Regions from separate parts of the Mesorhizobium sp. B2-3-15 genome, predicted to be linked through region 2. Evidence: predicted binding sites of a transcription regulator. Region 2 holds the regulator's gene; each other region holds the start of a gene.
What was found. Region 2 encodes PhoB, which activates phosphate uptake and scavenging genes when phosphate is short. Its sites were predicted from a motif close to TGTCATNNANCTGTCAT; they were not measured.

Region 1 (7,771 bases), on a different contig from region 2:
GGCGGCGGATCAACAGCAGATAGATGATCGTCGCCGCCGTGATCAGCACCAGAACACTGGAGCTGCCGAGGCTGGTGATGTCGCGCATCGCGCCTTCCAGCCATGGCGGACCGATCGGGATCGCCGGTTGACCGGCCTGGCGGAATGCAAGCAGGATTTCGGTATCGAAGGCGTGCGGCGTGGTGGCCCGTGCCACCTCCATCAATTCCTCGAACGCCCACAGCCCACCGGCGATGACCAGGCCGGCCAGCAGCACCGGGAATTCGACCCGGTTGAGCAGAGCTTTCGCGGCGTTCTTCATCGGCACCGTTACATCCGCCCTTGCAGATAGGGCCCAAGCGTGATCAGCGCCACGGCCGCGATTGCCAGCGCGATGCCGGCCGCCTGCAGCGCGTTGACGCGCTCGCCGAAGAACACCAGCGCAACGACATTGACCGAAACCAGCTGGATCACCGCCGAGAGGCTGAACGATACCGACATGCCGAACTCGCGGATCAACCGCAGCATGATCAGATTGCCCAGCGAATAGAGCGCCAGCGTCAGCAGGATCTTGCCCAGGCTGGGCGCCAGCCCCCATTGCTTGGCGGCGGTCGCCGCCAGCAGGAAGATCACCGTCGAAAAGCCGAGCTGCAGAAGTCCCGAAAAACTCAACGTCCCGTCCCCCTCGAAGCGCCTCTTGCCTGATATCGCCGACCTTGTTTCCGAAGCGTGCCGGAACGTCAAGCGACGTCGTTCAAAGGAGGGTCTTGGCAACGGCGAGACTGAAGCTCAATGTGCCGGAATCGCCCAGCCTGTCGATAGAAGGGCGGTCAGGGGTTCATGACTCGTATTTTTCAGAACTTGGCGCGGCGCTGGAGCGAGCTTTCCCTTGCCCTGCAATTCGTCGTTGCCGGCGGTTTTGGGCTGCTGGTCGTCATGGTGATCGTCGGGACCTGGGTGACGACGCAGATCCGGGACGGCGTCACTCGCAATTCGGCCGCCACGACGGCGCTCTATGTCGACAGCGTGATTGCGCCGCTGCTGCCCGACCTGCGCAAGAGCGAGGAGCTCAGCGCATCCGTCAAGCAGGCGCTCGACGAGACGCTCGGCCAGGGCGCGCTCGGCAAACGCCTGGCATCCTTCAGGCTCTGGCGCCGCGACGGCACGATCCTCTATGCGAAGGACTCGGCTTTGACGGGTCGCCGCTTCGACCTGAACGACAATCTGCGTTCTGCCTTCCAGGGCAGCGTCGTTGCCCAGTTCGATACGTTCGACGAGAACGAAGACAAGGAGCGGGCCGCGGGTGTGCCGTTGCTCGAGATCTACAATCCAGTGCGCGAGCCCTGGTCCGGCGAAGTGGTCGCCGTCACCGAATTCTACGAGGTCGCCAGCGATTTCAAGGCTACCCTGGCTTCCGCCCTGCTGTCGAGCTGGCTGGTCGTGGCCGGCACCACCTTGACAGCATTTCTGCTACTGTCGGGCATCGTCCTGCGCGGCAGCCGCATTATCGACGATCAGCGCGGGGCGCTGCGCCGCCAGGTGTCGGAGCTGCAGGGCCTGGTGACCCAGAACAACGCCTTGCGGCATCGTGTGCAGCGGGCGTCCCGCCGCGCCACCGCGCTCAACGAAAGATATCTGCGCCGGATCGGCGCCGACCTGCATGACGGCCCTGCCCAGCTCGTGGCGCTGGCCGCGCTGCGCATGGACAGTCCGGTGTTTACCGGCGACGGGCATGGCAGCGAAGGCCGCTCGACCGAAATCGCCATGATCCGCAAGACGCTGGAGGATGCGATGCGCGAGATACGCGGCATCTGCACCGGTCTGGTCCTGCCGCAGATAGAAACGGCGGCGGCGGCGGACGTGCTGCGGCTGGCCGTCGAGGAGCATGAGCGCCGGACGGGCACATCGGTGACGCTTACGATGCCGAGACATTTGCCGGAGCCCGGCGCTTCTGAGAAGATCAGCATCTATCGCTTCGTGCAGGAGGGGCTGAACAATGCCTACCGCCACGGACGGGGCAAGGATCAGGCGGTGCGTGCAGGCATGAAAAATGGTAGGCTTTTCGTTGAAGTATCGGACGGCGGACCGGGCTTCGATCCGGCGCGGGCCGAGGGGTTGGGCCTTGCCGGCCTCAGGGAGCGGGTTGAAAGCATTGGCGGCCAATTCGAAACACTCACAGGGCCGAAAGGCACGAAGCTGGTGATCCGTCTTTCGGTCGAGGAGCAAGCATGATCGGCACCATCCGCATTGCCATTGTCGACGATCATCCGCTGTTCCGCGAAGGCGTGACGCGCAGCCTGTCGGAGATCGGCGGCTTCGAGATGGTCGGCGAAGGTGCGACCGCGCAGGACGCGGAGCGCATCGCCTCGACCATGCAGCCCGACATATTGCTCATCGACATTTCAATGCCGGGCGGCGGCCTGGCCGCGGTTGCCAGCATCCTTGCCGACCATCCCGCCCAGAAGATCGTCATGCTGACCGTTTCAGAGGCGAATGCCGATGTGACCAAGGCCTTGAACGCCGGGGTGCTCGGCTATGTCCTCAAAGGCGTCGGATCGCGTGCGCTTGCCGATATCCTGCGCAACGTGGCGGCCGGCGAAAGCTATCTTTCGCCGATGCTGTCGGCCCGGCTGCTTTCCGACGTCCAGTCCTTGCAGCCCGCCAACGGCGTGGCGGACCGGCTGCGGCAACTCACCGGCCGGCAGACCGAAATCCTGCGGCTGGTGGCGGAGGGACTGAGCAACAAGGAAGTCGCCTTACGCCTGGAGCTGCAGGAGAAGACCGTCAAGCACCACATGACGGGGGTGCTGTCGAAACTCAACGTGCGAAATCGTACTGAAGCGGCCCTCATCATGCGCGAGTTTCGCGACCGCGACAGGGACCGTTCGTAGCCATCGTGGAACGCCGCGAAACGAGGTCACCTCCGCCGGGGGGCGGCGGAGGTGACGTGTGAAACTGGTCGTTGCCTGTTGACCAGCTTCACAAGGCGAAATTCATAGGGCCGAAATTCAAAGCGCCTTGAGACGGCTGGCGTCGGCCGGTGTGGCACGGCGATCGATGATCGTGCGGCCGAGCTTATCCTTCATGCTGAAACGGCCGTTCTCGATTTTCTCCGTCAAGCCATCCGGGTGCTGAACTGTAATCTTGTTCCCATCCACGTCGACCGTGTCGCCGGTCGTGGCGTTGACATGGCTTGTGCTCTGGTTGCCCTGGCCCTTACCCTTTCCGCTATTCCCGCCGCCGCTGTTACCGCTATTGCCGTTGCCGCTGTTTCCTCCATTGCCGCTGTTGCCGCCACCGCCACCACTGTTGCCGCCACCGCCGTTGCCGCCATTCCCACCGTTGCCACCACCGCCGTTGCCACCCTTGTCGGCATGTGCGGTCGCGGCATCGATTCCAGGCACGAAGCCATGGAAGACGACTCCATAGGGAGCGATGGTCAGCGCCAGGACGGCCGCCGATCTGAGAGCCAGACGGCAACAATGGGCCGTGATCGATCCACGCATACTGATCTCCGTCGATTGAGCCGGCGCGCCCACCCCAACGTTGCAGTGCAACAACATCGCCGAAAGACGTGGTGACCGGAAGCGACCTCCGACCGTTGCGTTTGTCCCCCAGGACCTTTGCAGGCGCAAGCTTGGACCAAAGTCCCAGGCGAGGCGTAAAAATCGGTCTCGTGAGCGAGCGGCAGCGGAGATACCATGTCACGAAAATGTGATCAGCCGACTGTAAGCCGGAAGCTCCAGCCAAAACCCACCAGAGGTTCCCATGACCGAACATCGCTCCCCCGACGCCCGATTCCGCACCAGCCTGCTCGAGGAAAACGAAGGCCCGGCCAACAATCCCAGCGAGAACCGCACCATGGGCGAGATCATCGCCGCGCGGTTCTCGCGCCGTGGCTTCCTCAAGGGTTCGCTTGCCGTTTCGGCGATCGCCGCCACCGTCAGCCCGCTGGCCATGATCGCCGCCGACGATGCCCGCGCCGCGGAAGGCTCAGCGTTCAAATTCGACGAGCTGGAGGCCGGTATCGACGATAAGCACCACGTCGCGCCGGGCTACGACGCCGACGTTTTGCTGCGCTGGGGCGATCCGCTGTTTGCCGATTCGCCGGAATTCGACCCGACGAAGCAGTCGGCGCAAGCCCAGGCCAAGCAGTTCGGCTACAACAACGACTATGTCGGTTACATCCCGCTCGATGGCTCGGCCGAGCATGGCTTGCTGGTGGTCAACCACGAATACACCAACCCGCATCTGATGTTCCCAGGCATCGTCAAGATCGTCGAGAAGGACGGCAAGAAGTCGGCCGAGGTGGCGCCGCTCTCGAAAGAGCAGGTCGATGTCGAGATGGCCGCCCATGGCGGCACCATCGTCGAGATCCGCAAGGATGGCGGCAAATGGCGGGTAATTCGCGACGGCAAGCTCAACCGCCGCATCACCGCCAACACCGAGATGGCGCTGTCGGGCCCGGTTGCCGGCCATGACCGCGTCAAGACCAATGCCGACCCGTCCGGCGTCAAGGTGTTCGGCACCATCAACAATTGCGCCGGCGGGGTCACGCCCTGGGGCACGTATGTGATGTCCGAGGAGAACATCCATGGCTATTTCTCCGGCGAGCTGCCGGAGGGCCACAAGGAGGCCGCCAACTACAAGCGCCTCGGCATTCCGGAAGGCGCCTATGAATGGGGCGCGCACTATGACCGCTTCAACCTGGCCAAGGAGCCGAACGAGCCCAACCGCTTCGGCTGGATCGTCGAGGTCGATGTCAACGACCCGGCCTCGGTGCCGCGCAAGCGCACCGCCATGGGCCGCTTCAAGCATGAGGGCGCCGAATCGATCGTCGCCAAGGATGGTCGAGTGGTCTTCTATCTCGGCGACGACGAGCGCTTCGACTATGTCTACAAGTTCGTCACCAAGGGCATGTTCAACGCCGGCGACCGCGCGGCCAACAAGGATCTGCTCGACGACGGCACGCTGCATGTCGCCAAATTCGCGGAGGACGGCTCGGTCGAATGGATGCCGATCGTGTTCGGCCAGGGGCCGCTGACGGCGGAAAACGGTTTTGCCGGCCAGGCCGACGTGCTGATCGAGACACGTCGCGCCGCCGACCTCCTTGGCGCCACCAAGATGGACCGGCCCGAAGACATCCAGCCCAATGCCAGCAACGGCAAGGTCTATGTCATGCTGACCAACAATTCCAAGCGCAAGGCCGATCAGGTCGACGCCGCCAACCCGCGTGCCGAAAACGCCTTCGGCCACATCATCGAAATCGTCGAGGACGAGGGCGATTTCGCCGCCACCAAGGGCAAGTGGGAAGTGCTGCTGAAATGCGGCGACCCGTCGGTGGCCGCCGTCGGCGCCACCTTCTCCACCGCGACGACGGCCAATGGCTGGTTCGGCATGCCCGACAATTGCGCGGTCGATTCGGCCGGGCGCCTGTGGGTCGCCACCGACGGCCAGGGCCCGAAGGCAACCGGCCGCACCGACGGCCTGTGGGCGGTGGACACGGAAGGATCGGCGCGGGCGACCTCGAAACTGTTCTTCCGGGTGCCGATCGGCGCCGAGATGTGCGGCCCGCTGTTTGCGCCGGACGACCAGACCGCCTTTGTCGCCGTCCAGCATCCGGGTGACGGCGGCGAGGATTGGGAAGCGTTCGGCCGGCCCTCCTATTATGAGGACCTGTCGACCCGCTGGCCCGATTTCAGGCCCGACATGCCGGTGCGGCCGGCGGTGGTCGCCATCACCAAACAGGGTGGCGGCAAGATCGCCGTCTGAGGTCGGGCGAGACAAAAATGAGAGGGGCTCCGGCGATCCGGGGCCTCTCTTTTGTGCGATATCATATTCAAGCCTCGGGAAAGATTGGCAATTTACACGTGGCGCCCTAGATCGTGATCAGGAGATCATCGCCATGCCCAAGTCGATCTACGACCGTGGCCTGCTCAAACCTGACGAAGTGGCCACCTTGCAACGTGTCTTCGACGAGGCCTGCCGCCGACGGCAAGCGCATCCCGAATCCGTCGAGGCGCGTGAATTGGCGCTCACCTTGCTGGCCCTCTACAATGCCGGCATGGTCGACGAGGAGATGCTGACCGAGGCTGTCGGTTTCCGGCGGCTGGAGCCGAAATCGGCGTGACGCCGACGGCAAATGTTGTCCTATGCGGTCGCTCAGCGTGAGGCGCCGGAGGGGCGGGATGAGCCGGCGATCCGCGCAGCTATCGCCTTGGCCAATATGCCGGCATTGGCAAAGCAGCCGCGGATGCTCGGCCGCATGCCGGTGAACCACAGGCCGGGCAGTTTCGGATCGGCCTGGCCGCCGTTGAAGAGCGGAACGCCCTTCTCGTCGAGCACGCCGAGATTGCCGACCATCCGCTCCAGCCCAGTGCGGTAGCCCGTCGCCGCAATGACGATGTCGGGAGCGATCAGGCTGCCATCGGCCAGGATGACGCCGTCGCGGGTGAACTCCCGTACACCGGGCACCACCACGATCCTGCCCGATTTGATGGCATCGACGGCGCCATCGTCGGCGGCGATCGCGGTATAGTCCGAGGTCAGGCGGCTGGCGCCGCCCGCGGGCGCGGGCGGCACGCCGAATTTGGTGAGATCGCCGAATACCAGGCGCTGCGTCACCGCCATCACCGCATCGGCGACGCGCAGCGGCAGGCGCGCCATGAGCGGCGAGAGGCGGTGCACGGCGATCTTGCCGACGCGCTTGGGCAAAAGGGCGGGGCCGTTGCGGGCCGACAGCCAGACAGCGGCGGTATCGACACCGGCCAGATGATTGAGTGCGTCGAAGCCCGAATTGCCGGCGCCCACAACCAGCACCTTCTTGCCCGCATAGGCCTGGGCATCGCCAAAATCCGCCGAGTGGATGATCCGGCCCGCGAACGCCTGCATGCCCGTCCACTGCGGCGTGAAGGGTTCCCGGTCGCGGCCGGTGGCGACAACGACATGGCGCGCCAGGCGCGAGCCGGCGCTGGTGCGCACGACCCAGTGATCGCCCCTGAACGTGATGGACTCGACGGAAACGCCAAACTCCACCGGCAAACGGTTCGCCTCATGGAAATCGTTCATATGGCGGATGACGACGTCCCGGTGCGGAAAGGCAGGGGTGCCCTTGGGATAGGCAAGGCCAGGCAGTGCCGAGAGATCGCGGTGGGTGTTGAGGTGCAGCTGCTCGTGGCGCCGGCGCCAGGGCTCGGCCAGCCGGCTTTCCTTCTCCAGGATCGCCGTCGCCACGCCGGCCTTCATCAAGGCCCTCGCGACGGCCAGCCCGGCGGCGCCGGCGCCAACGACGATCGCCGGCTCGACCGTCACCGCCTGCTCCACCATCGATCTGCTTGTCGTATCAGCCATTCACTCTCGAACCCCATTCGCGCTCGCGGCGGCCCCTGAAGGCTCGCAGGCCGCTGTAACAGTTTGATCGCGCGCAGGACCCGAACGGCAACTCGATGCCGATTTTCGATGGTCCCGCGCCGAGGCGGCTTCGCGTCTGGAGCATTTCCGCCCGGCCGAAACAGCCGGTCGCGGCACCGCGTCAAAACCACGACATGGAGCGCATTACCCGCTTCCGTCCGAATACATCCAGCCCTATATGGCATATCCGCGGCATCGGCGATAATCAGGTCGCGGCAAAGTGATTGATTCGAGGTCCGGGGGCTGGCGGATCTCGTCACGGACGCAGGCATTCGAAACCGGCAACCCGATTTCGGCTACCTTGCGAAAAATCAAGACGCCGTGGCGCGTCTTGCGTGTCGTCGGACACGTCGCGCCATGGACGGCACGCGGAATCTCGACC
Region 2 (7,771 bases):
GGAAGTCGGCATTCGGATCGGCGCCCGAGCCCTTGATGAAGACGTAATTGCCCTCAGGCTTCACCTTGAACACTTCGCGGGCCTGCATGCGGCCGACTTCCTTGTTGTCGAAGGTCAGGTAGAAGACGTCCTTGTTCTCGATCAGGCGGTCATAGCCGACGACCGGAATGCCCTCGTCGAGCGCCTTCTGTACCGCCGGGCCGATGGCCGACGCGTCCTGCGCCAGGATGATCAGCGAATTGGCACCCTGCGAAATCAGGCTCTCGACATCGGTCAGCTGCTTGCCAGGATTGGACTGCGCATCGGCGGAAATGTACTTGTCGCCCGCGGCCTCGATCGCCTTCTTCATGGCGGCCTCGTCGGTCTTCCAGCGCTCCTCCTGGAAGTTGGACCACGACACGCCGATAACCTTGCCCTTCGCCTGCGCGACCGACGCCAGCGTCAGCGACATGGCGACACCCGCCAGAACGGCGACTGTGAATCTCTTCATGATATCCTCCCTGCGCCCGCGTGTGGCGCGACCAAACTGGCCCTAAGGCCGGCACAAAGGCCCTAATTTTTTCGAGCCTCGAAAAAACACTGGTCCATCGCCGGAACACTGTCAACATCGATTCTGACGGATTTTGAGGTGCCGGAATCCTTTTTTCGAGCCCCGCAATAAATAAATGACAGCCCCAGCCGCTTCTGCCAGTATTCGACCCGTTGCCGGAGGTGTTCGAGGGGGCGTCAAGAACCGCGGCGACGGGGAGGGAAATCATGTCGGTCGGAATCCGCCACGACGATCTGCGCCGGCGCAACCGCGCAATGGTGATTGGAGCCGTGCGCCGGGGTGGCCAGCCCTCGCGCACTGAGATCGCCGCCACCACCGCCCTGAGCCACTCGACCATATCGGCGATATCAGCCGACCTGATCGGCGAAGGTATCCTGAGCGAAGGCAAGCCGAACGAGGCCGGCTCACTGAAACGCGGCCGGCCGCAGGTGGGCCTTTGTCTCAACCCCGAGGCCGCGGCGGTCATGACCGTGGTGCTGTCGCTGAATTTCCTCTCCGTCGCCGTCATCGACTACGCCGGCCAGGTGATATCGGAGGAGCAGCGCCGGCTGGACACGCTGACCATGTCGCGCGAGGCGCTGATCGGCGAATGCGTGGCCATCGTCCGGCGCCGCCTCGAGGATCCCGACCTCGATGTCGCCAGCATTGCCCGCATCGCGCTGGCGATCCAGGGCATCACCGACACCGAGGCGCGCGCCATGCTGTGGTCGCCGATCACGCCGCAGACGGACATTGCCTTCGCCGATATACTCGAAGCCGAATTCGGCATCCCCGCCACCATGGAGAACGACTGCAACATGATGGCTGTGGCGCTGCGCTGGCGCGACCCCGAGCGCTACCGCGACGACTTCATCGCCATCCTGCTCTCGCACGGCATCGGCATGGGCCTGGTGCTGAAGGGCGAGCTGTTCACCGGCACCCATTCCTCAGGCGGCGAGTTCGGCCACATGATCCATCGCCCCGGCGGCGCGCTCTGCCGCTGCGGGCGGCGCGGCTGCGTCGAGGCCTATGCCGGCAACTATGCCATCTGGCGTAATGCAGGACAGATGGGTGAGGACGCCAAACCGGTCGACGTCAGCGACGCCGACATGCGCGCATTGGCGGCCACGGCGCGCGAAAGAGACGGACCGGAGCGCGAGGCCTATCGCAAGGCCGGCGAGGCGCTGGGCTATGGCCTTGGCAGCTTGTTCGCGCTGATCGATCCGGCGCCGGTTGCGATGGTCGGCGTCAGCGCCGCCGCCTTCGATCTGATCGAGCCGGCCTTGCGTGAGGCCATCGCCCAGACCGCCGGCGGCCAGCATTCGACGTCGATTTCCTTCGATACAGAGCCGAACGAATTGCCGCTGATCCGCGAGGGCTGCGCCATGCGCGCGCTCACCTTCGTCGACCAGGAGATCTTCGCGCCGGGCGTGCAGGTGAGATCCGGCAAGAACGTGGCCTGATCTCAATCCTCGCGGATTGCGTAGCCCGCGCCACGGATGGTGCGTATCACATCGGGCATGCGGCCATTGTTGACCGCCTTGCGCAGGCGGCCGACATGCACATCCACGGTGCGCTCGTCGATGTAGATCGTCTCGCCCCAGACATTGTCGAGCAACTGGCTGCGCGAGAACACGCGGCCGGGATGGCGCATCATGAATTCGAGCAGCCTGAACTCGGTCGGTCCGAGCCGGATCTCGCTCTTCTTGCGATAGACCCGGTGCGATTCGCGGTCGAGCACGATGTCGCCGACCTTGAGCACGCTGGACAGCACTTCCGGTTTGGCGCGGCGCAGCAGCGCCTTGACCCGGGCCATGAATTCCGGCGTCGAGAACGGCTTGACCAGATAGTCGTCGGCGCCGGTCGAGAGGCCGCGCACGCGATCGCTCTCCTCGCCGCGCGCCGTCAGCATGATGATCGGCAATCGCTCCGTCTCGGGCCGCATGCGCAGGCGCCGACAGAGTTCGATGCCGGAAACCGCCGGCACCATCCAGTCGAGCACCAGCAGGTCGGGCACGTTTTCCTGGAGGCGTATCTCGGCTTCGTCGCCGCGTGTCACCACCTCGACCTGGTAACCCTCGGACTCCAGGTTGTAGCGGAGGAGCACGCCCAGCGGCTCCTCGTCCTCCACCACCATGATGCGTGGCGCGATCATCGATCGATCATCCCTGCCGTCAAGCCGCCGGCACCGACATCGCCGTCTCGTCCTGCTTCGGACGATTGGCGGGCAGTTGCGTGCCGGTCAGCACATAATACGCATTCTCGGCGATGTTGGTCACATGGTCGCCGATGCGTTCGAGATTCTTGGCGCAGAACAAAAGATGCGTGCAAGCCGTGATGTTGCGGGGATCCTCCATCATGTAAGTCAGGAGTTCGCGGAACACCGAAGTGTATTTGACGTCGATGCGTTCGTCGTCATTCCTGAGCTTGGCGAGGGCGGCGGCATCGCCGGCCGCATATTCCTCGACGACGCCCTGCACCTGGATCAGCACCAGCTGCGCCATGGAGTCGATGGAATGCGACAAGTCGCGCGGCGTGGCGGTGAGGCCGACCGAGCCGACGCGCTTGGCGATGTTCTTGGCAAGGTCGCCGATGCGTTCGAGATCGCCCGCCATGCGGATCGAGCCGACGACATGACGCAGATCGTCGGCCATCGGCTGGCGCTTGGCGATCAGGGTGATGGCGCGATCATCGAGTTCGCGCTGGCGCGCGTCCATGATGGCGTCGTCGGAGACGACGCGCTGTGCCAGCGCGTTGTCGGAATTCAGCAGCGCCTTGGTGGCGCCGCCGACCATCGTGCCGGCGAGATCGCCCATGTCGCTGATCAGCTTGCTGATCTGTCCGAGATCCTCGTCGAAGGCTGCGACTGTGTGTTCGGCCATGATCCTGGTCCTCGTATGCGTGAGATCAGCCGAAGCGGCCGGTGATGTAGTCCTGCGTGCGCTTCTCGCGAGGCGACGTGAAGATCTTCTCGGTCTTGTCGAATTCGACCAACTCGCCCAGATACATGAAAGCCGTCTGCTTCGAGACGCGCGCGGCCTGCTGCATGTTGTGGGTGACGATGACGATCGTGTAGTCGGCCTGCAACTCGTCGATCAATTCCTCGATCTTGGCGGTCGACAATGGGTCGAGCGCCGAGGCCGGTTCGTCGAGCAGGATGACCTCCGGCTTGACCGCCACGGTGCGGGCGATGCAAAGCCGCTGCTGCTGGCCGCCCGACAGGCTGAGGCCGCTGGCATTGAGCTTGTCCTTGACCTCGTTCCACAGCGCGGCGCGTTTCAACGCCTGCTCGACACGGCCGTCCATCTCGGCCTTGCCGATCTTCTCATAGAGCCTGACGCCGAAGGCGATATTCTCATAGATCGACATCGGGAACGGCGTCGGCTTCTGGAACACCATGCCGATCTTGGTGCGCAACAGGTTGAGGTCCTGCGAGCGGTCGAGAACGTTCTGGCCGTCGAGCAGCACCTGACCCTCGGCGGTCTGCTTGGGGTAGAGCTCGTAGATGCGGTTGAAGACGCGCAGCAGCGTCGACTTTCCGCAACCCGACGGTCCGATGAAGGCCGTCACGCTGCGCTCGGGCAGCGACAAGGTGATGTCCTTCAGCGCCTTCGACTGGCCGTAGTAGAAATTGAGGTTCTTGACCTCGATCTTCGCCTTGGCGGCTGCCTCTGTCGCAATCGTCATGTCTGGAGACAACATCTGGCTCATTTGTCCTCTCTGCGTCCGGTCAGGCTGCGCGCAAAGATGCTGAGCGCGAGAACCGTCAATGTGATTATGAGTGCGCCGGTCCACGCCAGTTGCTGCCATTCCTCGTAAGGGCTGAGAGCGAACTGGAAGATGGTCACCGGCAGGCTGGCCATCGGCGCATTGAGATTGCTCGACCAGAACTGGTTGTTGAGCGCCGTGAAAAGAAGTGGCGCCGTCTCGCCGGAAATGCGGGCAATGGCCAGCAATATGCCGGTGACGATGCCGGACATCGCCGCGCGGTAGGCCACCGAACGAATCACCACCCAGCGCGGCGCGCCAATCGCCGTGCCGGCCTCGCGCAAAGCGTTCGGCACAAGGTTGAGCATGTCCTCGGTGGTACGCACCACGACGGGAATGACCAGGATGGCCAGTGCCACGGCACCGGCGATGGCCGAGAAATGTCCCATCGGCCGCACCATCAATTCGTAGACGAACAGGCCGATGATGATTGAGGGCGCCGACAGCAGGATGTCGTTGATAAAGCGCACCACGGTGGTGAGCTTCGAAAAGCGGCCATATTCGGCCATGTAGGTGCCGGCCAGCACGCCGATCGGCGTGCCGACGACGATGCCGATAATAGTCATCACGATGCTGCCGTAGATGGCGTTGAGCAGGCCACCGGCATCACCGGGCGGCGGGGTCATTTCCGTGAACACTGAGAGCGAAACGCCCGACAGGCCCTTATAGAGCAGCGCGCCGAGGATCAGCGCCAGCCAGGCAAGGCCGATGCCGGCGGCGACGACGCAGAGCGTCATCATCACGCCGTTCTTGCGCTTGCGGCTCTGGTGAAGCGATGCGGCTGTCGACATCGGTCAGACTCCGGTACGGGCATCGATGCGCATCAGCATGTAGCGGGCGATGGCAAGGATGAGGAAGGTGATGACGAACAGGATCAGGCCGAGCGCCACCAACGAGGAAGTGTAGAGATCGCCGACGGCTTCGGTGAATTCGTTGGCGATGGTTGCCGAGATCGTCGTTGCCGGCGCGAACAGCGAGGCGCTGATCCGGTGGGCGTTGCCGATGACGAAGGTGACCGCCATGGTTTCACCGAGTGCACGGCCGAGGCCGAGCATGACGCCGCCCATGATGCCGATGCGGGTGTAGGGGACGACGACCCGGCGTGTTACCTCCCAGGTCGTGCAGCCAATGCCGTAGGCGGACTCCTTCAGCACCGGCGGCACCGTATCGAACACATCCTTGGTGATCGAGGTGATGAAAGGCAGGATCATGATGGCCAGGATCATCGCCGAGGTCAGCAGGCCGATCCCATAAGGAGGCCCGGCAAACAGGCTGTTAAGGCCGGGAATGCCGTGGAACACGTTGATGATGAAAGGTTGCACTGTCGTCTGCAGGAACGGTGCCAGCACGAACAGGCCCCAGATGCCGTAGATGATCGAGGGGATGCCGGCCAGCAGTTCCACGGCCATGCCGATCGGGCGCCGGAGCGGACGCGGGCAAAGCTCGGTGAGAAAAATGGCGATGCCGATACCGAGCGGCACAGCGATCAGAATGGCGATGGCCGAAGTGATGATGGTGCCATAGATCGGCGCCAGGGCGCCGAATTTCTCGGTGACGGGATTCCAGCTCTCGGTGGTCAGAAAGGAGAAGCCGAAGGTCGACAGTGCCTGCCAGGAACCGGCGAACAGCGAGATAGCGACGCCGCCGAGCAGCACCAGCACGAGAATGGCGGCGGCGCGGGTCAGCCCATGGAAGATCGAATCGGTCAACGCGAACCGTCTGACGGTGGCGTCGCGTGAACCTCGAATGGCTGGCAAGGCTTCGTGGGCAGCGCTCATGTCAAGCTCGGCTCTTTGTGTTGATTGAAAAGGAGCGCCGCGGGGCGGCGCTCCTCCAGAAAGATATTACTCGCCGGCGTAGACGGGCTTGCCGTCGGCCTTGATGTCGGCCTTCCACGAAGCCTTGATCAGGTCGACGACGCTATCGGGGATCGACACATAGTCGAGCGCCTTGGCGGTTTCCTTGCCGTCCTTGTAGGCCCAGGCAAAGAACTTGAGCGCTTCGCCGGTGGCCGCGGCATCGTCCGGGGTCTTGTGGATCAGCACCCAGGTCGAGGCAGCGATCGGCCAAGTGGCGTCGCCCGGCTCGTTGGTGATGATGACGTTGAAGTTCTTGGCGCCCTTGAAGTCGGCGTTCGAAGCAGCCGCGCCGAAGGATTCGAGCGACGGCTCGACGACCTTGCCGGCGGCGTTCAGCATCTTGGAGTAGGAGAGATTGTTCTGCTTGGCATAGGCATATTCGACATAGCCGATGCCGCCGTCGGTCTGCTTGACGGTGTTGGCAACGCCTTCGCTGCCCTTGGCGCCGACGCCGGTCGGCCATTCGACGGCCGTATCCGAGCCGACCTTGTCCTTCCAGTCGGGCGAGAGCTTCACGAGGTAGTCAGTGAAGTTGAAGGTCGTGCCCGAGCCGTCCGAACGATGAACGACGGCGATAGCGGTCGACGGCAGGGTGAGCGAGGGGTTCAGGGCCTTGATCGCGGCATCGTCCCAGGTGGTGATCGCGCCGAGATAGATCTGGGCCAGCGTCTTGCCGTCGAGGACGAGTTCGCCCGGCTTGATGCCCGTGAGGTTGACGATCGGCACGATGCCGCCCATCACCATCGGGAACTGCACGAGGCCGTTCTTTTCGAGATCGGCGTCGGACATCGGCTTGTCGGTGGCGCCGAAGGTCACGGTCTTGGCGATGACCTGCTTGATGCCGCCGCCCGAGCCGATCGACTGATAGTTGAGGCCGATGCCGGTGTCCTTCTTGTAGGTGTCGGCCCATTTGGCGAACACCGGATAGATGAAGGTCGAGCCGGCGCCGGAAAGGTCAGCTGCCATTGCTGCGGAAAGGGTGAGGGTGGACGCCGCAGCCATTGCAATCGCAACGGCCGCCGAGCGGATGAAATGTCTCATGTGGCCTGCTCCTGTTCGGAAGATGGTCTCTCGGCGCCACTTCTTGCCGGCGCCCGCTGAGGCCAATAGCCTTCGATTATAACAGTCGCATGACAGTTTCATGTCAGCCCGGTAACGCGTTGCCGGTAACGCGAAAGACGCCGGTCTCGGGCGCTCGCGGCGCGGTCCGAGTTTACCGCCGGAATCAGGGGCTTGAGCCCTCCGACCGGCTGAGATCACCCCGGACTCGACCAGGCTTTCCCAAATGAAGAAAATCCGGACGGGAGCGCGTTGCTCGCAGCCAGAGCGTGTCATGGCCGGGCCATCGCCAAAAACAGGTCCGTTGGGGTAGAGTGACACTGTTTCTTGCAGGCGGTCGCTGCTCCCGCCCGTAACTGAGAAGAGCGGAATTCGATTTCGCTATTGTTCCGGCTGGACACCGGCTTTGATATGGCGCGATCGCACCATAGTCATTGCACGCAGCGGTAGCAGCGAATCTCCTGCTGATTCCTTGATTGCCTCGCCGGACCCGCAATCCAGGCGACGCGGGCTCTATCCCGCGTTGCGGTGGACCTGACGGCCGGCGCCGACCCAG
Region 3 (7,771 bases), on a different contig from region 2:
TGTTCGATATCGACTATCGCCCGAATTTGTGGGGCCTTGCCGGCCACGCCGAAGGCTTTGAGCGCTATGTCAAATCCGACCGCGTCTCGGCCCAGTTGAAGACGGTGCTGCCCGATTGCGACCTCATCGTCGGCACCGAGGAAGAGATCATGATCGCGTCCGGCGCCGACGACTGCCTGAGCGCGCTGAAGACGATCCGCTCCCTGTCCTCGGCCACCATCGTCCTGAAGCGCGGCGCCATGGGCTGCATCGTCTATGACGGACCGATCAGCGACGATCTCGAGGACGGCGTCGTCGGCAAGGGTTTCCCGATCGAGATCTACAATGTGCTGGGCGCCGGTGACGCCTTCATGTCCGGTCTGCTGCGCGGCTGGCTCGGCGGTGAAAGTCTTGCCACGGCGGCGACCTGGGCCAATGCCTGCGGCGCCTTCGCCGTGTCGCGGCTGCTCTGCGCGCCGGAATATCCGACCTTCGAGGAGCTGCGGTTCTTTCTCGAGAACGGCAGCAAGCATCGCGCGCTGCGCAAGGACGAGGCGATCAATCACATCCATTGGGCGACGACACGCCGGCGCGACATCCCCTCGCTGATGGCGCTCGCCTGCGATCACCGGGTGCAGCTCGAGGATGTGGCGACCAAGACCGGCGCCGATCCGGCACGCATCCGTAATTTCAAGGTGCTGGCGGTCAAGGCAGCGGCCAAGGTCGCGGCCGGCCGCGACGGCTATGGCATGCTGATCGACGAGAAACATGGCCGCGAGGCGATGTTCGAATTCGCTCGCCACCCCTTCGCCTGGCTCGGACGCCCGGTGGAACTGCCGGGCTCGCGGCCGTTGCGCTTCGAATTCTCGCAGGACATCGGCTCGCAGCTTACCGAATGGCCTGTCGACCATTGCATCAAGTGCCTGTGCTTCTATCATCCCGACGATCCAGCGGAACTGAAGGAAGAACAGCAGCAGAAGCTGCGCGCGCTGTTCGAGGCCGCACGCAAAGTTGGCCGCGAACTTCTCATCGAGATCATCGCCGGCAAGCACGGCAAGCTCGACGACACGACGATCCCGCGCGCGCTGGAGGAACTCTATGCGCTCGGCATCAAGCCGGACTGGTGGAAGCTCGAACCGCAGGCGTCGAGCGGCGCCTGGGCCAAGATCGAGGCGGTGATCCTGAAGCACGATCCCTGGTGCCGGGGCATTGTGCTGCTTGGCCTGGAGGCGCCGCAGGACGAGTTGGAGGCCGCTTTTGCCGCCACGGCCAACGCGCCCATCGTCAAGGGCTTTGCCGTCGGGCGCACCATCTTCGTCCACGCAGCCGAACAATGGCTGGCCGGCAGGATGTCGGACGACGAGGCTGTCGCCGACATGGCGTCGCGCTTCGAACAGTTGACCGAAGCGTGGCTTGCCGCGCGCGGCCGCAAGGCGGCATAACAATACGCAACGGCGTAGGGACTGCGGAGGAAAACACCATGAGCCAGACAATCCGCCTGACGATGGCGCAGGCGCTGACCCGCTTCCTGTCCCGCCAGATGGCCGAGGTCGACGGGAAAAAAACGCCGATCTTCGGCGGCGTCTGGGCGATCTTCGGCCACGGCAATGTCGCCGGCATCGGCGAGGCGCTCTACCAGGTGCGCGACGAGTTGCCGACCTTCCGCGCCCACAACGAGCAGGCGATGGCGCATGCGGCGATCGCCTATGGCAAGGCCAATTTCCGCCGCCGCTTCATGGCCGCGACCTCTTCGATCGGTCCCGGCGCGCTGAACATGGTGACCGCGGCGGCCCTTGCCCACGTAAACAGGTTGCCCGTCCTGTTTTTGCCAGGCGACGTCTTTGCCAACCGCATTCCCGATCCCGTGCTGCAGCAGGCCGAGGATTTTTCCGACGGCACGGCGACGGTCAACGACTGCTTCCGCCCCGTGTCGCGCTATTTCGACCGCATCACCCGGCCGGAGCAGATCATCCCGGCGCTGAGCCGGGCCATGCAGGTGCTGACCGATCCGGCCGAATGTGGACCGGTGACTTTGTCGCTTTGCCAGGACGTGCAGGCCGAGGCCTATGACTATCCCGAGAGCTTCTTTGCCGAGCGGCTGTGGCGCCAGCGCCGGCCGCGTCCGGACCGTGACGAAATGGCGGCGGCCGTGGCGGCGCTCAAGGGAGCCAGGAAGCCGCTGATCATCGCCGGCGGCGGCGTGCTCTACTCCCAGGCTTCCGACGAATTGGCCAAGTTCGCCCAAGCCACCGGCATTCCGGTCTGCGAAACGCAAGGCGGCAAGTCCTCGCTGCCGGACGATCACCAGCTCAACATGGCGGCGGTCGGTGTTACCGGCACTTCGGCCGCCAACCGGCTGGCGGAAGAGGCCGACGTCGTGCTGGCCATCGGCACGCGGCTGCAGGATTTCACCACCGGCTCGTGGGCGCTGTTCAAGAATTCCGGCAAGACCATCATCGGGCTCAACGTGCAGCCCTTCGATGCCGGCAAGCACCGGGCGCTGCCGCTGGTCGCGGATGCCTGGGAAGGGCTGGCCGAGTTGGGAACCGCGCTGCAAGGCTGGAAGGCGCCCGCCGCCTGGACCGACAATGCGGCCGCCGGCAAGAAGGCCTGGCAGGCCGATGCGGCCAAGGTGACGGCCTCGACCAACGCTGCTTTCCCCTCGGATGCGCAGGTGATCGGCGCCGTGCAGCGCGCCATGGGCTCAGGCGTGACGCTGCTGCATGCGGCAGGCGGACTTCCCGGCGAACTGCACAAGCTCTGGCAGGCCGGTGCGCCGGGCTCCTACCACGCCGAATATGGCTTCTCGACCATGGGTTACGAGATCGCCGGCGGGCTCGGCACCAAGATGGCCAAGCCCGACGAGGAGGTCGTCGTCATGATCGGCGACGGCTCCTACTTGATGCTCAACTCCGAGATCGCCACCTCGGTGATGCTCGGCCTGAAGCTGACCGTGGTGCTGCTCGACAATAGGGGTTTTGGCTGCATCAACCGGCTGCAGATGGCGACCGGCGGCGCCAACTTCAACAATCTCTTGCAGGACTCGCGCTATGAAATCCTGCCTGACATCGACTTTGCCGCGCATGCGGCGAGCATGGGTGCGATATCAGAGAAAGTGCCGTCGGTTGCCGAGCTGGAAAACGCGCTGCAAAAAGCCAAGAAGAACGACCGCACCACCGTGCTGGTCATCGACACCGATCCGCTGGTTTCGACCGATGCCGGTGGCCATTGGTGGGACGTGGCGGTGCCCGAGGTTTCGGCGCGGCCTCAGGTGAACGCCGCGCGCAAGGCCTATGACGAGAAGCGGCGGATGCAGAGCGTCGGCGATTGACGCCAGCTCCCTTCTCCCCGTCACGATACGGGGAGAAGGTGCCGGCAGGCGGATGAGGGGCGGCGCTAGCGCCAAAAATTGAACTGTCTAATCCGGAGTGACGACTTGAAAGCCAAATTGGGCATGTCCCCCATCGCGTGGTGGAACGACGATCTTGCCGAACTGAGCGATGACGTGTCGCTGGAGGAATGTCTGCGCCAGTCGCGCTCTGCCGGCTTCACCGGCATGGAGATGGGCCGGCGCTTTCCCAACGACCCCGCCATCATGCTGCCGATCCTGAAGGCCGCCGACGTGACGCTGTGCGGCGGCTGGTTTTCCGGCACGCTGGTCGATGAGGAGATGGCTGCCAACAAGGACCGCATCCAGCCGATGATCGACCTGTTCAAGGCAGTCGACGCGCCCTGCATCGTCTATGGCGAGGTCGGCCGCTCGATCCAGGGCGACCGTTCCAAGCCGCTCGCCACCAAGCCGAAGCTCACTGGCGACGAGATGAAGGCCTACGCGCGGCGCCTGACCGAATTCGGCGAATGGTGCGCCGAGCAAGGCATGCCGCTGTCCTATCACCATCACATGGCGGCTGTGGTCGAGACCGAGCCGGAGCTCGATGCCTTCATGCGCCATTCCGGCGAAGGCATCCCACTGCTGCTCGATGCCGGACACCTCGCCTTTGCCGGCGGCGACGTGCTGCGCGCCATCGACAACCACCACAAGCGCATCAGCCACGTCCATGTGAAGGACGTGCGCATGGGCGTGATCGAGAAGCTCGACCGTACGAAGCAGTCCTTCCTCGACGCCGTGTCGCTCGGCGCCTTCACCGTCCCGGGCGACGGTTCGCTCGATTTCGGCGCCATCGTGCAGCGCTTCGCCGACCATGGCTATGAAGGCTGGTTCGTGGTCGAGGCCGAGCAGGACCCGAAGAAGAACCCGCCGCTGAAGATGGCGCAGGTTGGCCACAAGGAGCTGATGCGGGTGATGACATCAGCCGGTTACACGGTGGAGACGCAAGGGTTTCCGAATGCCTGATCGGGTTCTCGCCAGGCCGGGCTTGCTGTAGGCTGGCCAGATGAAAGATTCCGAGCACCCCTTCTTCCGGCCATTGTGGCGGCGTGTCGCCGTCGTCGCGGTCTGCCTCATCTGGTCGGTCATCGAGTTCGCCACCGGCACGCCGTTCTGGGGCGTCATCGCGCTCGGCTTTGCCGGCTACGGCGCCTGGCAATTTTTTTATCTTTATAAGCCGGCCGACGAGACGAAGCCTCCGGCCGATCCGAAGGAATAGGCGGTCCATGGCGCGAGCAGTTTTGTGGATTGGATACTGCGAGCGTAACGGATCGCACACGTCGGCGATTGGCCGAAACGCCCCTCGCTTCGTCATCCTAGGGCGGAGCAAGGAGCGTAGCGACGCGGCGCAGACCCTAGGATCCATGCCATGACTTTGAAGCGTTGTGACGGTGCAGGAATTCCGCTCCGCTGCGCCCTTCGACGTAGGTATCGGCATGGATCCTGGGGTCTTCGCGACGGAGCTTCGCTCCTGCTCCGCCCCAGGATGACGAAGTTGGAAGGCTAGGATAGGAGAGACAAAATGTCGAAACTGCTCGTCAAGGCCGACAAGGGCCATGGCCGCGTCGCCCATGTGACGCCGAAAAGCGCCGGCTGGACCTATGTCGGTTTCGACCTGCATCGGCTGAAGCCGGGCGAAAGCGCCTCGGGAAAGACGGACGACCGCGAAGTCTGCCTGGTGTTCGTGACCGGCAAGGGTACCGCGAAAGCCGGCGGCAAGGATCTCGGCCTGCTCGGCGACCGCATGTCGCCCTTCGATGGCAAGCCGTGGTCGGTCTACGTGCCGCAGGGATCGGACTGGTCGGTAACGGCCGATACCGAGCTGGAACTTGGCGTCTGCTCGGCGCCTGGTCTTGGCGGTGGCCTGCCGGTCCGGGTGATCGGACCGGACGATCTCGGCCAGGAGGTGCGCGGCAAGGGCACCAATACGCGCTACGTCACCAACATCCTGCCGGAAGGCCAGCCGGCCGACTCGTTGCTGGTCGTCGAGGTCATCACGCCCGGCGGTCACACGTCGAGCTACCCGCCGCACAAGCATGACCAGGACAATCTGCCTGCCGAATCCTATCTGGAGGAAACCTACTACCATCGCCTCAACCCGCCGCAGGGCTTTGCCTTCCAGCGCGTCTACACCGATGCCGACAAAAGCGGACATCGTGCGCTGGACGAAGCCATGGCGATCGAGGACGGCGATGTGGTGCTGGTGCCCAAGGGCTATCACCCCTGTGCCGCCTGCCACGGCTATGACCTCTATTATCTCAATGTGATGGCCGGACCGAAGCGGACCTGGAAATTCCACAATGCGCCCGAGCACGAATGGTTGATGAAGGCCTGACCGTCTCGCGTTTCCGGCCGAACTTATTGGTCCAGCTGGGAAAAATCGTCGGCTAAGGACCCTAGGGGTCGATTTGCCTTCTAAAACCCGTCAAAGCTTCGTCAATCCGTCATGGAAATCACCTATGGCAACGGTTCTGACGAGGACTTCCCATGCGTTATGCCATTTATTTCACCCCCCGGCAGGACGAGCCGCTGGCGCGCATCGCCGCCGACTGGCTGGGCCGCGATCCGTTCGGTGCCGCGACCAGGCCGGTTGAGGCCGTTGCCGATCTGTCGGCGGCGGAAGTGGCCTTCCACACCGCCTCGGCACGCCGCTACGGCTTTCACGCGACGCTGAAGGCGCCCTTCCACCTGGCTGCCACGGAGACCGAGACCTCGCTGCGCGCGGCGCTGGATCATTTTGCCGAGGTTACGCCTGTCGTCACGATCCCGCGCCTTATCGTCAGCCAGATCGACAGCTTCTTCGCGCTGGTGCCGGAAGGGCCGCTGCCGCCGCTCAACCGCTTCGCCGACAATGTGGTACGCGATTTCGACCGGTTTCGCGCACCGCTGTCAGAGGCCGAGATCGAGCGGCGCAGCCCGGATTCGCTGAAGCCGGCCGAGTTTCGCAATCTCTGCCAATGGGGCTATCCCTATGTCTTCGAGACCTTCCGCTTCCACATGACCCTGTCCGGCCGGGCCGGCCCACAGGAAAGCCCTCGCCTGCGCGCGGCGATCGACAGCCTGTTCGCCGATGTGTTGCGCCAGCCCGTGCTCGTGGACGCGCTGACATTGTTCGTCGAACCCGAACCCGGCGCGCCATTCATGGTGCTTTCCCAGCACGCGCTCGGACGCCGCCCGGCCCGGAAAACCGCCTGAACGAAACCCGACTGCAAGAACCAAGGACTACCCGCAATGACCGCCGAAACTGTTCTTTCCAACGCCCGCATCGTTCTTGCCGACGAGATCGTCGAAGGCTCACTGGTGCTGCGCGATGGCTTGATCGCCGGCATCGATGCCGGTGCTGCCCGGACCGGCGAGGACATGGGCGGCGACTTTATCATTCCAGGGCTGGTCGAACTCCACACCGACCATCTCGAGGGCCATTATGCGCCGCGGCCGAAAGTGCGCTGGAATCCGATCGCCGCGGTGCTCGCCCATGACGCGCAGGTGGCGACCGCCGGCATCACGACCGTGCTCGATGCCTTGCGCGTCGGCATGGACGAGGACGCCGACCTGACATTGGACGACATTCGCAAGCTGGCCGATGCGATCGAGGACAGCGTCGCGCGGGATCGTCTGCGGGCCGATCACTTCCTGCATCTTCGCTGCGAGGTTTCAGCACCGGATTGCCTCGACGCATTCGCCAATTTCGACGGTGACGAACGGGTCAAGCTGGCGTCGCTGATGGACCATGCGCCAGGCCAGCGCCAGTTCGTCAACCTTGAAACCTATGCCTACTACTACCAGCGCAAGCTGAAACTCTCGGATCGCGATTTCCAGAAATTCTGCGAGAAGCGGATGGCCGAATCGGCACGCAACTCTGGGCCGAACCGCGTCTTCATCGCCGCCGCCTGCCAGGAGCGCGGCATCGTGCTCGCCAGCCACGACGATGCGACGTCGGCTCATGTCGACGAGGCCATCGAGCAGGGCGTGCGGGTCGCCGAGTTCCCGACCACCGAGGAAGCGGCGCGGGCCTCGAAGGCCGCCGGGCTCGGCGTGCTGATGGGCGCGCCCAATGTCATGCGCGGCGCCTCGCATTCGGGCAATGTCTCGGCTCGCACCTTGGCCAGCGATGGCCTGCTCGACATCCTTTCGTCCGACTACATTCCCTTCAGCCTGATCCAGTCGGCCTTCTTCCTCGGCGACATGGTGGAAGGCATTTCGCTGCCGCAGGCCGTCGCCATGGTTTCGAAGAACCCGGCGCAGGCCGTCGGCCTCGACGACCGTGGCGTCATCGAGCAGGGCCGTCGCGCCGATCTGGTGCGCGTGCGCGTCGACGATCATGTTCCGGTCGTACGCACCGTCTGGCGGCAGGGACGCCGGGTGGCATGATGGTGTCGGCCTCGATCGAGCGCGAACTGTCCG
Region 4 (7,771 bases), on a different contig from region 2:
CTGGCCGAACTCGAGCAGGTTGCGGTCTATCGCGAGGCGGTCGAGATCGCGTCATTGCGGCTGACGTGCGGGCAAGCCGACAAGAGCGCCATCGATGTCATCGAGGCGATGCTCGATTCCTGCGACGAAGATACGCCGCGCGAGGAGTGGCATCGTGTCGGCATGGATTTTCACATCGAGCTGGCGCGGCTCTCCGGCAACGAATTCCTGTTCCGGGCGGTTCGTGACGCGATGACGCGCCTGTCGCGCGCCCGCTGGCTGGAAGTGCGTGACGAGACGGCCCTTGGCCGTGCCTGGGTCGAACATCGCGCCATTCTTGCCGCGACACGCCTCGGTCAGGCTGATGAAGCCGCGCGGCTGCTGTCGGCCCACATCATCGGCAGCCGTGATCGGCTGGTGACGTCGCTTGCCAACGACCGACGTGGCCTTCGCGCCAGGGGATTTGCCGTCGTCGCCGCTTAGTGCGGTCCATGCGCTGCGGCGCGCTGGCCGGAAAAACAGACGGGTCTGACGTGAAGCGCACTTTCGGCCTCGCTTCAAGGAAGCCGATGGCGTAAGAGCGGCGATGGAAAACAACCGGTTTGAAACACCTGTGACCGTCAAATCCGTCACGGCGGGAAGCACTCAGCTCTTGCGTTCGGCAAGGGAGGCTTCCGATTACCTCCTCAACAACTGGCCCGGCAAGCGCAGCCCCAAGCATCGTGCGGCGCTGCAGGCCTGTCACGACGCGCTCGCCGGCGACAAGCCGGCGATGAATGCCAGGCGCGCTTTCATCGCCGCGGCGCGGGAAGTGGATGTCTTCATCAGCGACAAGGCGCCAGCCTGATATTAGCTCGCGGTTTGGGCTGACAATTGGATTTGAGGCTCGGCCCGCATTAGCGGGCCGGATGCCGTTAATCCTTCGTTTCGGTCTCAGTCTCGGTTTCAGGCTTCGTACGTTCGCGCGCGGCAACCTTGGCCGCCAGCTTTTCAGCCTTCTTGGCCGCTTTCTGGCGGTCGCGCTCCTTGCGTTCCTGATCGTAGTTTGGTGCTCGCGCCATGTCGGCTCCTTTTTGTGACTGCCTTGCGGCCCTGAGCCTGCCTAGGAGCATTAGCCGTCAAACACAACAGCCGAAGCGACAATGCGTGGCTGCTGGCATCGAAGAGATGCGGGCGCTTGCCAGATCGGCGCCACAATGATGTAGGACATGCGGGCGCCATGAATTGAGAACCGCCCGTTTGTTTTGATCAAGTGACCGATGGCCACAATTTCGCGGACCGCAGCAAGAGTTTTCTATTATGCGAGAAACGTCGCGCGCGATGTCGCTCCGCAAGCGTTGTTTCGTGCCCGGCTGGCTGGCCGTCTCGAAAGGGCCAGGCTTTCCGGTGAGGCGGCGCGCCGCAGGCTGAATTACTACAACAAGTTGCAGGATGGTTTCGCGCCAAGCGCCGATGCCATGCGCATCGGCAAACTGCCCTTCACGCCGACCATGTACTATTACGACCTGAAGGAGTTCGCCCGCTACTTCGATCCCGGCCTGCTCATCGACCTGGAATTCGGCGACGTCAGGAATGTCCCCAAGGTGCCTTCGATCGTCAAGGACCGGCCAATCTGTGCTGACGACAAGAACGCGATCATCATGAAACTCGACAAGTTTCGTCATTTCCAGATGCCGGCTGACGCGATGTCGTTCGCCGACAAGCTGCCGTCCGTTGTCTGGCGCGGTGATCTCAACAATCCGATCAGGACAAGATTTCTGAACGCTGTGCGCGACCTGCCGTTCTGCGATGCCGGTTCGCACAAGCCGAACGCACCGCCCGAATACGCCAGGCCTTTTCTCAGCATCAGCCAGCACCAGCGCTATCGCTACATCGTCTCGCTCGAGGGCAACGACGTGGCGACCAATCTCAAATGGATCATGAATTCGAAGTCGCTCTGCATGATGCCGCCGCCGACCTATGAGACATGGTTTGCGGAGCGGCAGCTCGAAGCCAACGTCCACTATGTGCCGCTCGCGGCGGATTTCTCGAACCTTGAGGACCACGTCGCCTATTTCGAGCGGAATCCGGCGGAGGCGGAGCGCATCATCGCGGCTGCGAACGCCTATTGCCGGACATTCGACGACGAACAGACCGAGCAGACGATCTCTCTGCTGGTGCTCTACAAATACTTCGTGCTCTCGGGCCAGATCAAACCGGATGCCGAGGTGTGGCGCTACATAACGGGCTAGTTGCGGCGCTCGGTCGAGGCCGCCAGCCGCATTCGGGCGCTATCGGAATGCGTGGCTGGATGGTAGGGCAATCATGCTGCGGGAACCATCCCGACCGTCATTTGTTTAACCGCGTTTATCTTTGATCAAAAGAGTCCATGGCCACCCTCCAACGAACGACGGCAAAGGTCTTCTACTATGCGCGGAACGTCATGCGCGACATCGCGCCCCAGGCGATCTTCCGGCGGCGATTGGCCAGCCGCCTGCAGCAGGCCAGGCTCTCGGACGAGGCCGTGCGTCGGCGACTGAATCACTACAACAAGCTGCAGGACGCTTTTACACCAGGCCCGGATGCTGTGCGCATCGACAAGATACCGTTTGAACCGAGCATGTACTATTACGACCTGAAGGAATTTGCCCGCTATTTCGATCCATCATTGCTCATCGACCTGAAGTTCGGTGATGTCATCGGCGTGCCCAAGCTGCCGACCCTCGTCAAGGACCGGCCGATCCGCGCCGACAACGGCAATGCCGTCGTCATGAAGTTCAACAAATTCCGCCACTTCCACATGCCCCTCGATACCGTCGCCTTCGCCGACAAGCGCCCTGCCGTGGTCTGGCGCGGCGACCTCAACAACCCGATCAGGACACGGTTCCTGGATGTCGCGCGCGACTTGCCGTTCTGCGATGCCGGTTCGCACAAGCGCAGCGCACCGGCTAAGTACAGCAAGCCTTTCCTCAGCATCAGCCAGCACCTGCGCTATCGCTACATCGTCTCGCTGGAGGGCAATGACGTGGCGACCAACCTCAAATGGATCATGAATTCCAACTCGCTCTGTCTGATGCCGCCGCCGACCTACGAAACATGGTTCGGCGAGAGCCAGCTCGAGGCCGGTATCCACTATGCGCCGCTTGACCCGGATTTTGCCGATCTCGGCGAAAAAGTGCGTTATTTTGAAGGGCACCCGGCCGCGGCGGAGCGCATCATCGCCGCAGCCAATGCCTATTGCCGCAAATTCTCCAATGAACGGGACGAGCATGCGATCTCCTTGCTCGTCCTCTACAAATATTTCGTGCTCGGCGGCCAGATCGAACCCGATCCCGAACTCTGGCGGTTTATCGGCGGCTAGCTCTTGCTCTCTGCCTGACGCTGATCAGATATCGCTGCGGTCGAGAACCAGATCGGCTGGGCCGAAGCGATCCTTCGCTGTCAGTTGCTGGTGCCAGTAGGGGTAGAGCAGAGCCGGCCGGCTGACCGCGTCGAGGCGCTGGCGTTCTTCGGTGCCGAGCTTCAGGGCCGCCGCCGCAAGGTTGTCCTTGAGCTGAACGTCATTGCGGGCACCGATCACCAGCGAGGAGACGGCAGGGCGTCCGAGCAGCCAGGCGAGCGCCACCTGCGCCGCCGAGACGCCACGATCCTTGCCGATCTCGACCAGCACATCGACAATCCGCCACAGCCGGTCCTCGTCGCGGATCGGCGGCTCGGACCAGCCGGCAAGCTGGCGAGCGGTCGGGCTGTCGCGGCGGTATTTGCCCGACAGCAGGCCACCGGCGAGCGGGCTCCAGACCAAAACGCCCAGCCCTTGGTCGACCGAGATCGGCAAGAGCTCGTACTCGGCCTCGCGCGCTTCCAGCGTATAGTGGATCTGCTGGGTGACGAAGCGTTGCTGGTGACGGCTGTCGCTGATGGAAAGCGCCTTCATCACCTGCCAGCCGGAATAGTTGGAGCAGCCGATGTAGCGCACCTTGCCCTGGCTGACCAAACTGTCGAGCGCGGCAACGGTCTCCTCGAGCGGAGTGAGGCCGTCCCATTGGTGGACGAAATAGATGTCGATGACATCGGTCTTCAAGCGCTTCAGGCTGCTCTCGCATTCACGGATCAGATGATGGCGCGACAGGCCCTCGTCGTTCGGGCCCTTGCCGATCCGCATCCGCGCCTTGGACGCGATCAGCACATCGTTCTTGCGCTTGCCGCCGAGAGCTTCGCCTATGATCTCTTCGGAGAGGCCGTTGGAATAGACATTGGCGGTGTCGATGAGGTTGATGCCGGCATCGATGCACATATCGATCATCCGCTTGGCTTCGGCGAGATCGCTGTTGCCGACCGCGGCGAAGGGCCCGGCGCCGCCGAATGTCATGGTGCCAAGCGTCAGTGTCGAAACCTTCAGGCCGGAACGGCCAAGGGTGCGGTATTCCATGTCAGATCCTCACGATTTTGTTGAAGAGGCGTGCCGGCAAGGCAGGCCTGGAAGGCGACCGCGCATTTGTAGGACAATTCGGCCGGCTTGTCGCCATGCGACGACGGTCGATCGATCAGACATCGCGGAATTTGCAACGTCGGCAATTGCGCCTGTGCTGCAATAAAACCGTCACCGCCGGCCTATATTGAAGTCGGCTCAGGTGTTTCCATTCCCGGCCGCCGGCCAGCAATTTGGAGCGCCCAGTGGTAACCGACAGGGCTTGCAAGCGGAGCAGTTGATATGACCGAGCTGAAACAGAATTCCCCTGCCAAGGACTGGCTTGAAGCCGAGCTCGCCGACACGCTCGACGAGGACTATGAGCTCGAAATGTCGGAGCCGGCCCTCTCGATGGAGATCGCCAAGATCTACAAGAACTCGCATCCGCCTTCGATCGATCGCATGCAGTATTTTCGCGACCTGATCAGCCTCCAGTCCGAATTGATCAAGCTGCAATCCTGGGTCGCCTACCACAAGAAGAAACTGGTGGTGATATTCGAGGGCCGCGACTCCGCTGGCAAGGGCGGCGTCATCAAGCGCATCACACAGCGGCTCAATCCGCGTATCTGCCGCGTCGTGGCGCTTCCGGCTCCGACCGAACGCGAGAAGTCGCAATGGTATTTCCAGCGCTATGTCCCGCATTTGCCGGCAGGCGGCGAGATCGTTTTGCTCGACCGCTCCTGGTACAACCGCTCCGGCGTCGAACGGGTAATGGGTTTTGCCAGCCCCGAGCAGGTCGAGGAGTTCTTCCATGACGTGCCGGAGTTCGAGCGCATGCTGGTGCGCTCGGGCATCACCGTGGTCAAATATTGGTTCTCGATCACCGACGAGGAACAGCAAATGCGCTTCCTGATGCGGATCCACGACCCGATGAAACAGTGGAAGCTGTCGCCGATGGACCTGCAGTCGCGGGTGCGCTGGGAACACTACACCAAGGCCAAGGAGGAGACCTTCGCCCGCACCAACATTCCCGAGGCGCCCTGGTTCATCGTCGAGGGTAACGACAAGAAGCGCGCGCGGCTGAACTGCATCGACCATCTGCTCAAGCAGCTGCCGTATGAAGAGGTGCCGCACGAGGAGATCACGCTGCCGGAGCGCGTCTTCAACCCGGAATACGAGCGCCAGGTGCTGCCGCGCGAGCTTTACGTGCCGGAGAAGTATTGAGCGAGAGTTTTGTCTTTCTCCCCGTATAGTGACGGGGAGAAATGGGCTTTCGTCGAGGGTTTCTCCACCTTACGCCCGTTTGATGACGACGTGCGTGGCCAGTGCCGTCGCAACCTGTTCGCTGCACTGGTAGCCAAGATTCAGCATGTCGAGGCCCGCAAAAAGGTTCTCGCCTCTGCCAAGCAGCACCGGCGAGATCGCCACGTGCATGTCGTCGATCAGCTTTTCCTGCAGATACTGCCGGATGGTGGAGATGCCGCCGCCGACCCGCACATCCTTGCCTGACGCGGCGGCTTTGGCCTGTTCGAGAGCCGAATGGATGCCGTCGGTTACGAAATAAAAAGTCGTGCCGCCTTCCATCACGATGGGATCGCGCTTGTAATGCGTCAGCACGAAGGTCGGGACGTGATAGGGCGGATTGTCGCCCCACCAGCCCTTCCAGCTGTCGTCAGGCCACTCGCCCCGGATCGGCCCGAACATGTTGCGGCCGAGGATCCAGGCGCCGACATTCTCGAAGCTGCGCGCCGCAAAGTCTTCGTCAACGCCTGTCTCGCCGCCTTCCTGGCCAAACATCTTGCGGAAGGTGCGGGTGCTGAAAGCCCATTTGTGCAGGGCCGGTCCGCCGACACCGAGCGGATTTTCAAGGCTCTGATCGGGACCGGCGCCATAGCCGTCAAGCGACAGGCTGAAAGCGTTGACGCGAAGTTTGGACATGAGAACCTCCTCCTTGAGAACCAGTTGTCTTTTGCAAGTGGTTTCTTCTAGCAAACTGATTTTGAATTGCAAGTGGTTTTTCGAGCCGGAAAAGGTATTTCCGATTGCCGCCAAGCTACGGCCGCCGCCTCATTGGCCGGTCGGTTGGCGCGCGACGATCTCAAGGGCCTCGCTGTGGCTGATCGTCAGGTCGCGGGCGGCAAGCGCCTCCCGCATGGCTTTCGCCATCGTCTTGGCGTCGCGATAGGCAAGCATGTCCGTTTCCTCGGGTCACGGCGAAGCCTTCGTCAGTGCCCGCAATGCCGACACCTTCGCCCGACGGTGAAACGGGTCAGGAAGCATCCTCAGGAGGCGTTCGCCATACCTCTTGGCCGAGGTGCGGGCTGCCGGCCGCTTCCGGCCATGCTTCCATCATAGCTGCAGCCGCCAGTTTTTGTCAGCGGGTTTTCGATAGAACCGCCGACCAGTTGAAAGAGTGGTGACATCTACTGAAGTGCCTTGCCCGGGAAGTCGGGCTACCCCTTCAGCATCACAGCCACTTCGGGCGCGAAATAGGTCAGGATGCCGTCGCAGCCGGCGCGCTTGAAGGCGAGCAACGATTCCAGCATCGCCTTTTCTCCATCGATCCAGCCATTGGAATCAGCCGCCTTGATCATCGAATATTCGCCCGAGACCTGGTAGGCGAAGGTCGGCATCTGGAATTCGTCCTTCAGCCGGCGGATGATGTCGAGATAGGGCAGGCCGGGCTTGACCATCAGCATGTCTGCGCCCTCGGCGAGGTCCTGTTCGGCCTCGCGCACCGCCTCGTCCGAATTGGCGTGGTCGATATAATAGGTCTTCTTGTCGCCCTTGAGCAGACCGGCGGTGCCGACCGCCTCGCGATAGGGGCCGTAGAAGGCCGAGGCGAATTTGGTGGCGTAGGACATGATCGCCACGTCCTGGAAACCGTTGGCGTCGAGCGCGTCGCGGATGGCGCCGATACGGCCGTCCATCATGTCGGACGGCGCGATGATGTCGGCGCCGGCCGCTGCCTGGATGACGGCCGCCGCCGCGACCTGTTCGACGGTCTCGTCATTGACGATGATGCCATCGCGCAGGATGCCGTCATGGCCATGGCTCGTGAACGGGTCGAGTGCGGCGTCTGTGATGATGCCGATCTCGGGTACCGCGTTTTTGATGGCGCGTGTGGCGCGGTTGATGATGTTTTCAGGGTCGAGGATGTGGGAACCCGTCTGGTCGCGCAGGCCGAGATCGACGTTGGGGAAGGTGGCAAGGGCCGGGATGCCGAGCTTGGCCGCGCGTTCGGCCTCCTTGACGGCAAGATCGACCGACAGCCGGAAGACGCCGGGCATGGCGGCAATCGGCTCCCGGACATTCCTGCCCTCGACGACGAAGATCGGCCAGATCAGGTCGTCGACCGACAGCCTGTTCTCCTGCACGAGCCGGCGCGACCAGTCGGCCTTGCGC

Region 1: the regulator PhoB is predicted to act here: its motif matches at 3,682-3,698, upstream of FJ954_RS02685 (PhoX family phosphatase).
Region 3: the regulator PhoB is predicted to act here: its motif matches at 5,799-5,815, upstream of FJ954_RS01685 (DUF1045 domain-containing protein).
Region 4: the regulator PhoB is predicted to act here: its motif matches at 4,546-4,562, upstream of ppk2 (polyphosphate kinase 2).

The regions. Positions count from the first base shown of each region.
Region 1 is NZ_VFVO01000001.1:541,955-549,725, reverse strand. It holds gene FJ954_RS02710 (phosphatase PAP2 family protein) at 1-301, opposite strand, end outside; gene FJ954_RS02705 (hypothetical protein) at 310-651, opposite strand; gene FJ954_RS02700 (sensor histidine kinase) at 820-2,211, shown strand; gene FJ954_RS02695 (response regulator transcription factor) at 2,208-2,870, shown strand; gene FJ954_RS31440 (hypothetical protein) at 2,988-3,485, opposite strand; gene FJ954_RS02685 (PhoX family phosphatase) at 3,748-5,751, shown strand; gene FJ954_RS02680 (hypothetical protein) at 5,885-6,109, shown strand; gene FJ954_RS02675 (NAD(P)/FAD-dependent oxidoreductase) at 6,142-7,329, opposite strand; gene FJ954_RS02670 (hypothetical protein) at 7,425-7,613, shown strand.
Region 2 is NZ_VFVO01000010.1:237,269-245,039, forward strand. It holds gene xylF (D-xylose ABC transporter substrate-binding protein) at 1-490, opposite strand, end outside; gene FJ954_RS21385 (ROK family protein) at 757-1,992, shown strand; gene phoB (phosphate regulon transcriptional regulator PhoB) at 1,995-2,684, opposite strand; gene phoU (phosphate signaling complex protein PhoU) at 2,704-3,411, opposite strand; gene pstB (phosphate ABC transporter ATP-binding protein PstB) at 3,437-4,240, opposite strand; gene pstA (phosphate ABC transporter permease PstA) at 4,237-5,088, opposite strand; gene pstC (phosphate ABC transporter permease subunit PstC) at 5,092-6,075, opposite strand; gene pstS (phosphate ABC transporter substrate-binding protein PstS) at 6,142-7,197, opposite strand; gene FJ954_RS21420 (PAS domain-containing protein) at 7,729-7,771, opposite strand, start outside.
Region 3 is NZ_VFVO01000001.1:338,747-346,517, reverse strand. It holds gene iolC (5-dehydro-2-deoxygluconokinase) at 1-1,421, shown strand, start outside; gene iolD (3D-(3,5/4)-trihydroxycyclohexane-1,2-dione acylhydrolase (decyclizing)) at 1,460-3,310, shown strand; gene iolE (myo-inosose-2 dehydratase) at 3,416-4,333, shown strand; gene FJ954_RS01695 (DUF3329 domain-containing protein) at 4,374-4,586, shown strand; gene iolB (5-deoxy-glucuronate isomerase) at 4,890-5,702, shown strand; gene FJ954_RS01685 (DUF1045 domain-containing protein) at 5,855-6,562, shown strand; gene FJ954_RS01680 (alpha-D-ribose 1-methylphosphonate 5-triphosphate diphosphatase) at 6,599-7,738, shown strand; gene phnN (phosphonate metabolism protein/1,5-bisphosphokinase (PRPP-forming) PhnN) at 7,735-7,771, shown strand, end outside.
Region 4 is NZ_VFVO01000007.1:146,855-154,625, forward strand. It holds gene FJ954_RS16025 (GntR family transcriptional regulator) at 1-462, shown strand, start outside; gene FJ954_RS16030 (DUF982 domain-containing protein) at 566-826, shown strand; gene FJ954_RS16035 (hypothetical protein) at 894-1,040, opposite strand; gene FJ954_RS16040 (glycosyl transferase family 90) at 1,239-2,210, shown strand; gene FJ954_RS16045 (glycosyl transferase family 90) at 2,348-3,319, shown strand; gene FJ954_RS16050 (aldo/keto reductase) at 3,344-4,387, opposite strand; gene ppk2 (polyphosphate kinase 2) at 4,670-5,590, shown strand; gene FJ954_RS16060 (dihydrofolate reductase family protein) at 5,660-6,304, opposite strand; partial or broken gene FJ954_RS16065 (glyoxalase superfamily protein) at 6,449-6,559, opposite strand; gene hemB (porphobilinogen synthase) at 6,820-7,771, opposite strand, start outside.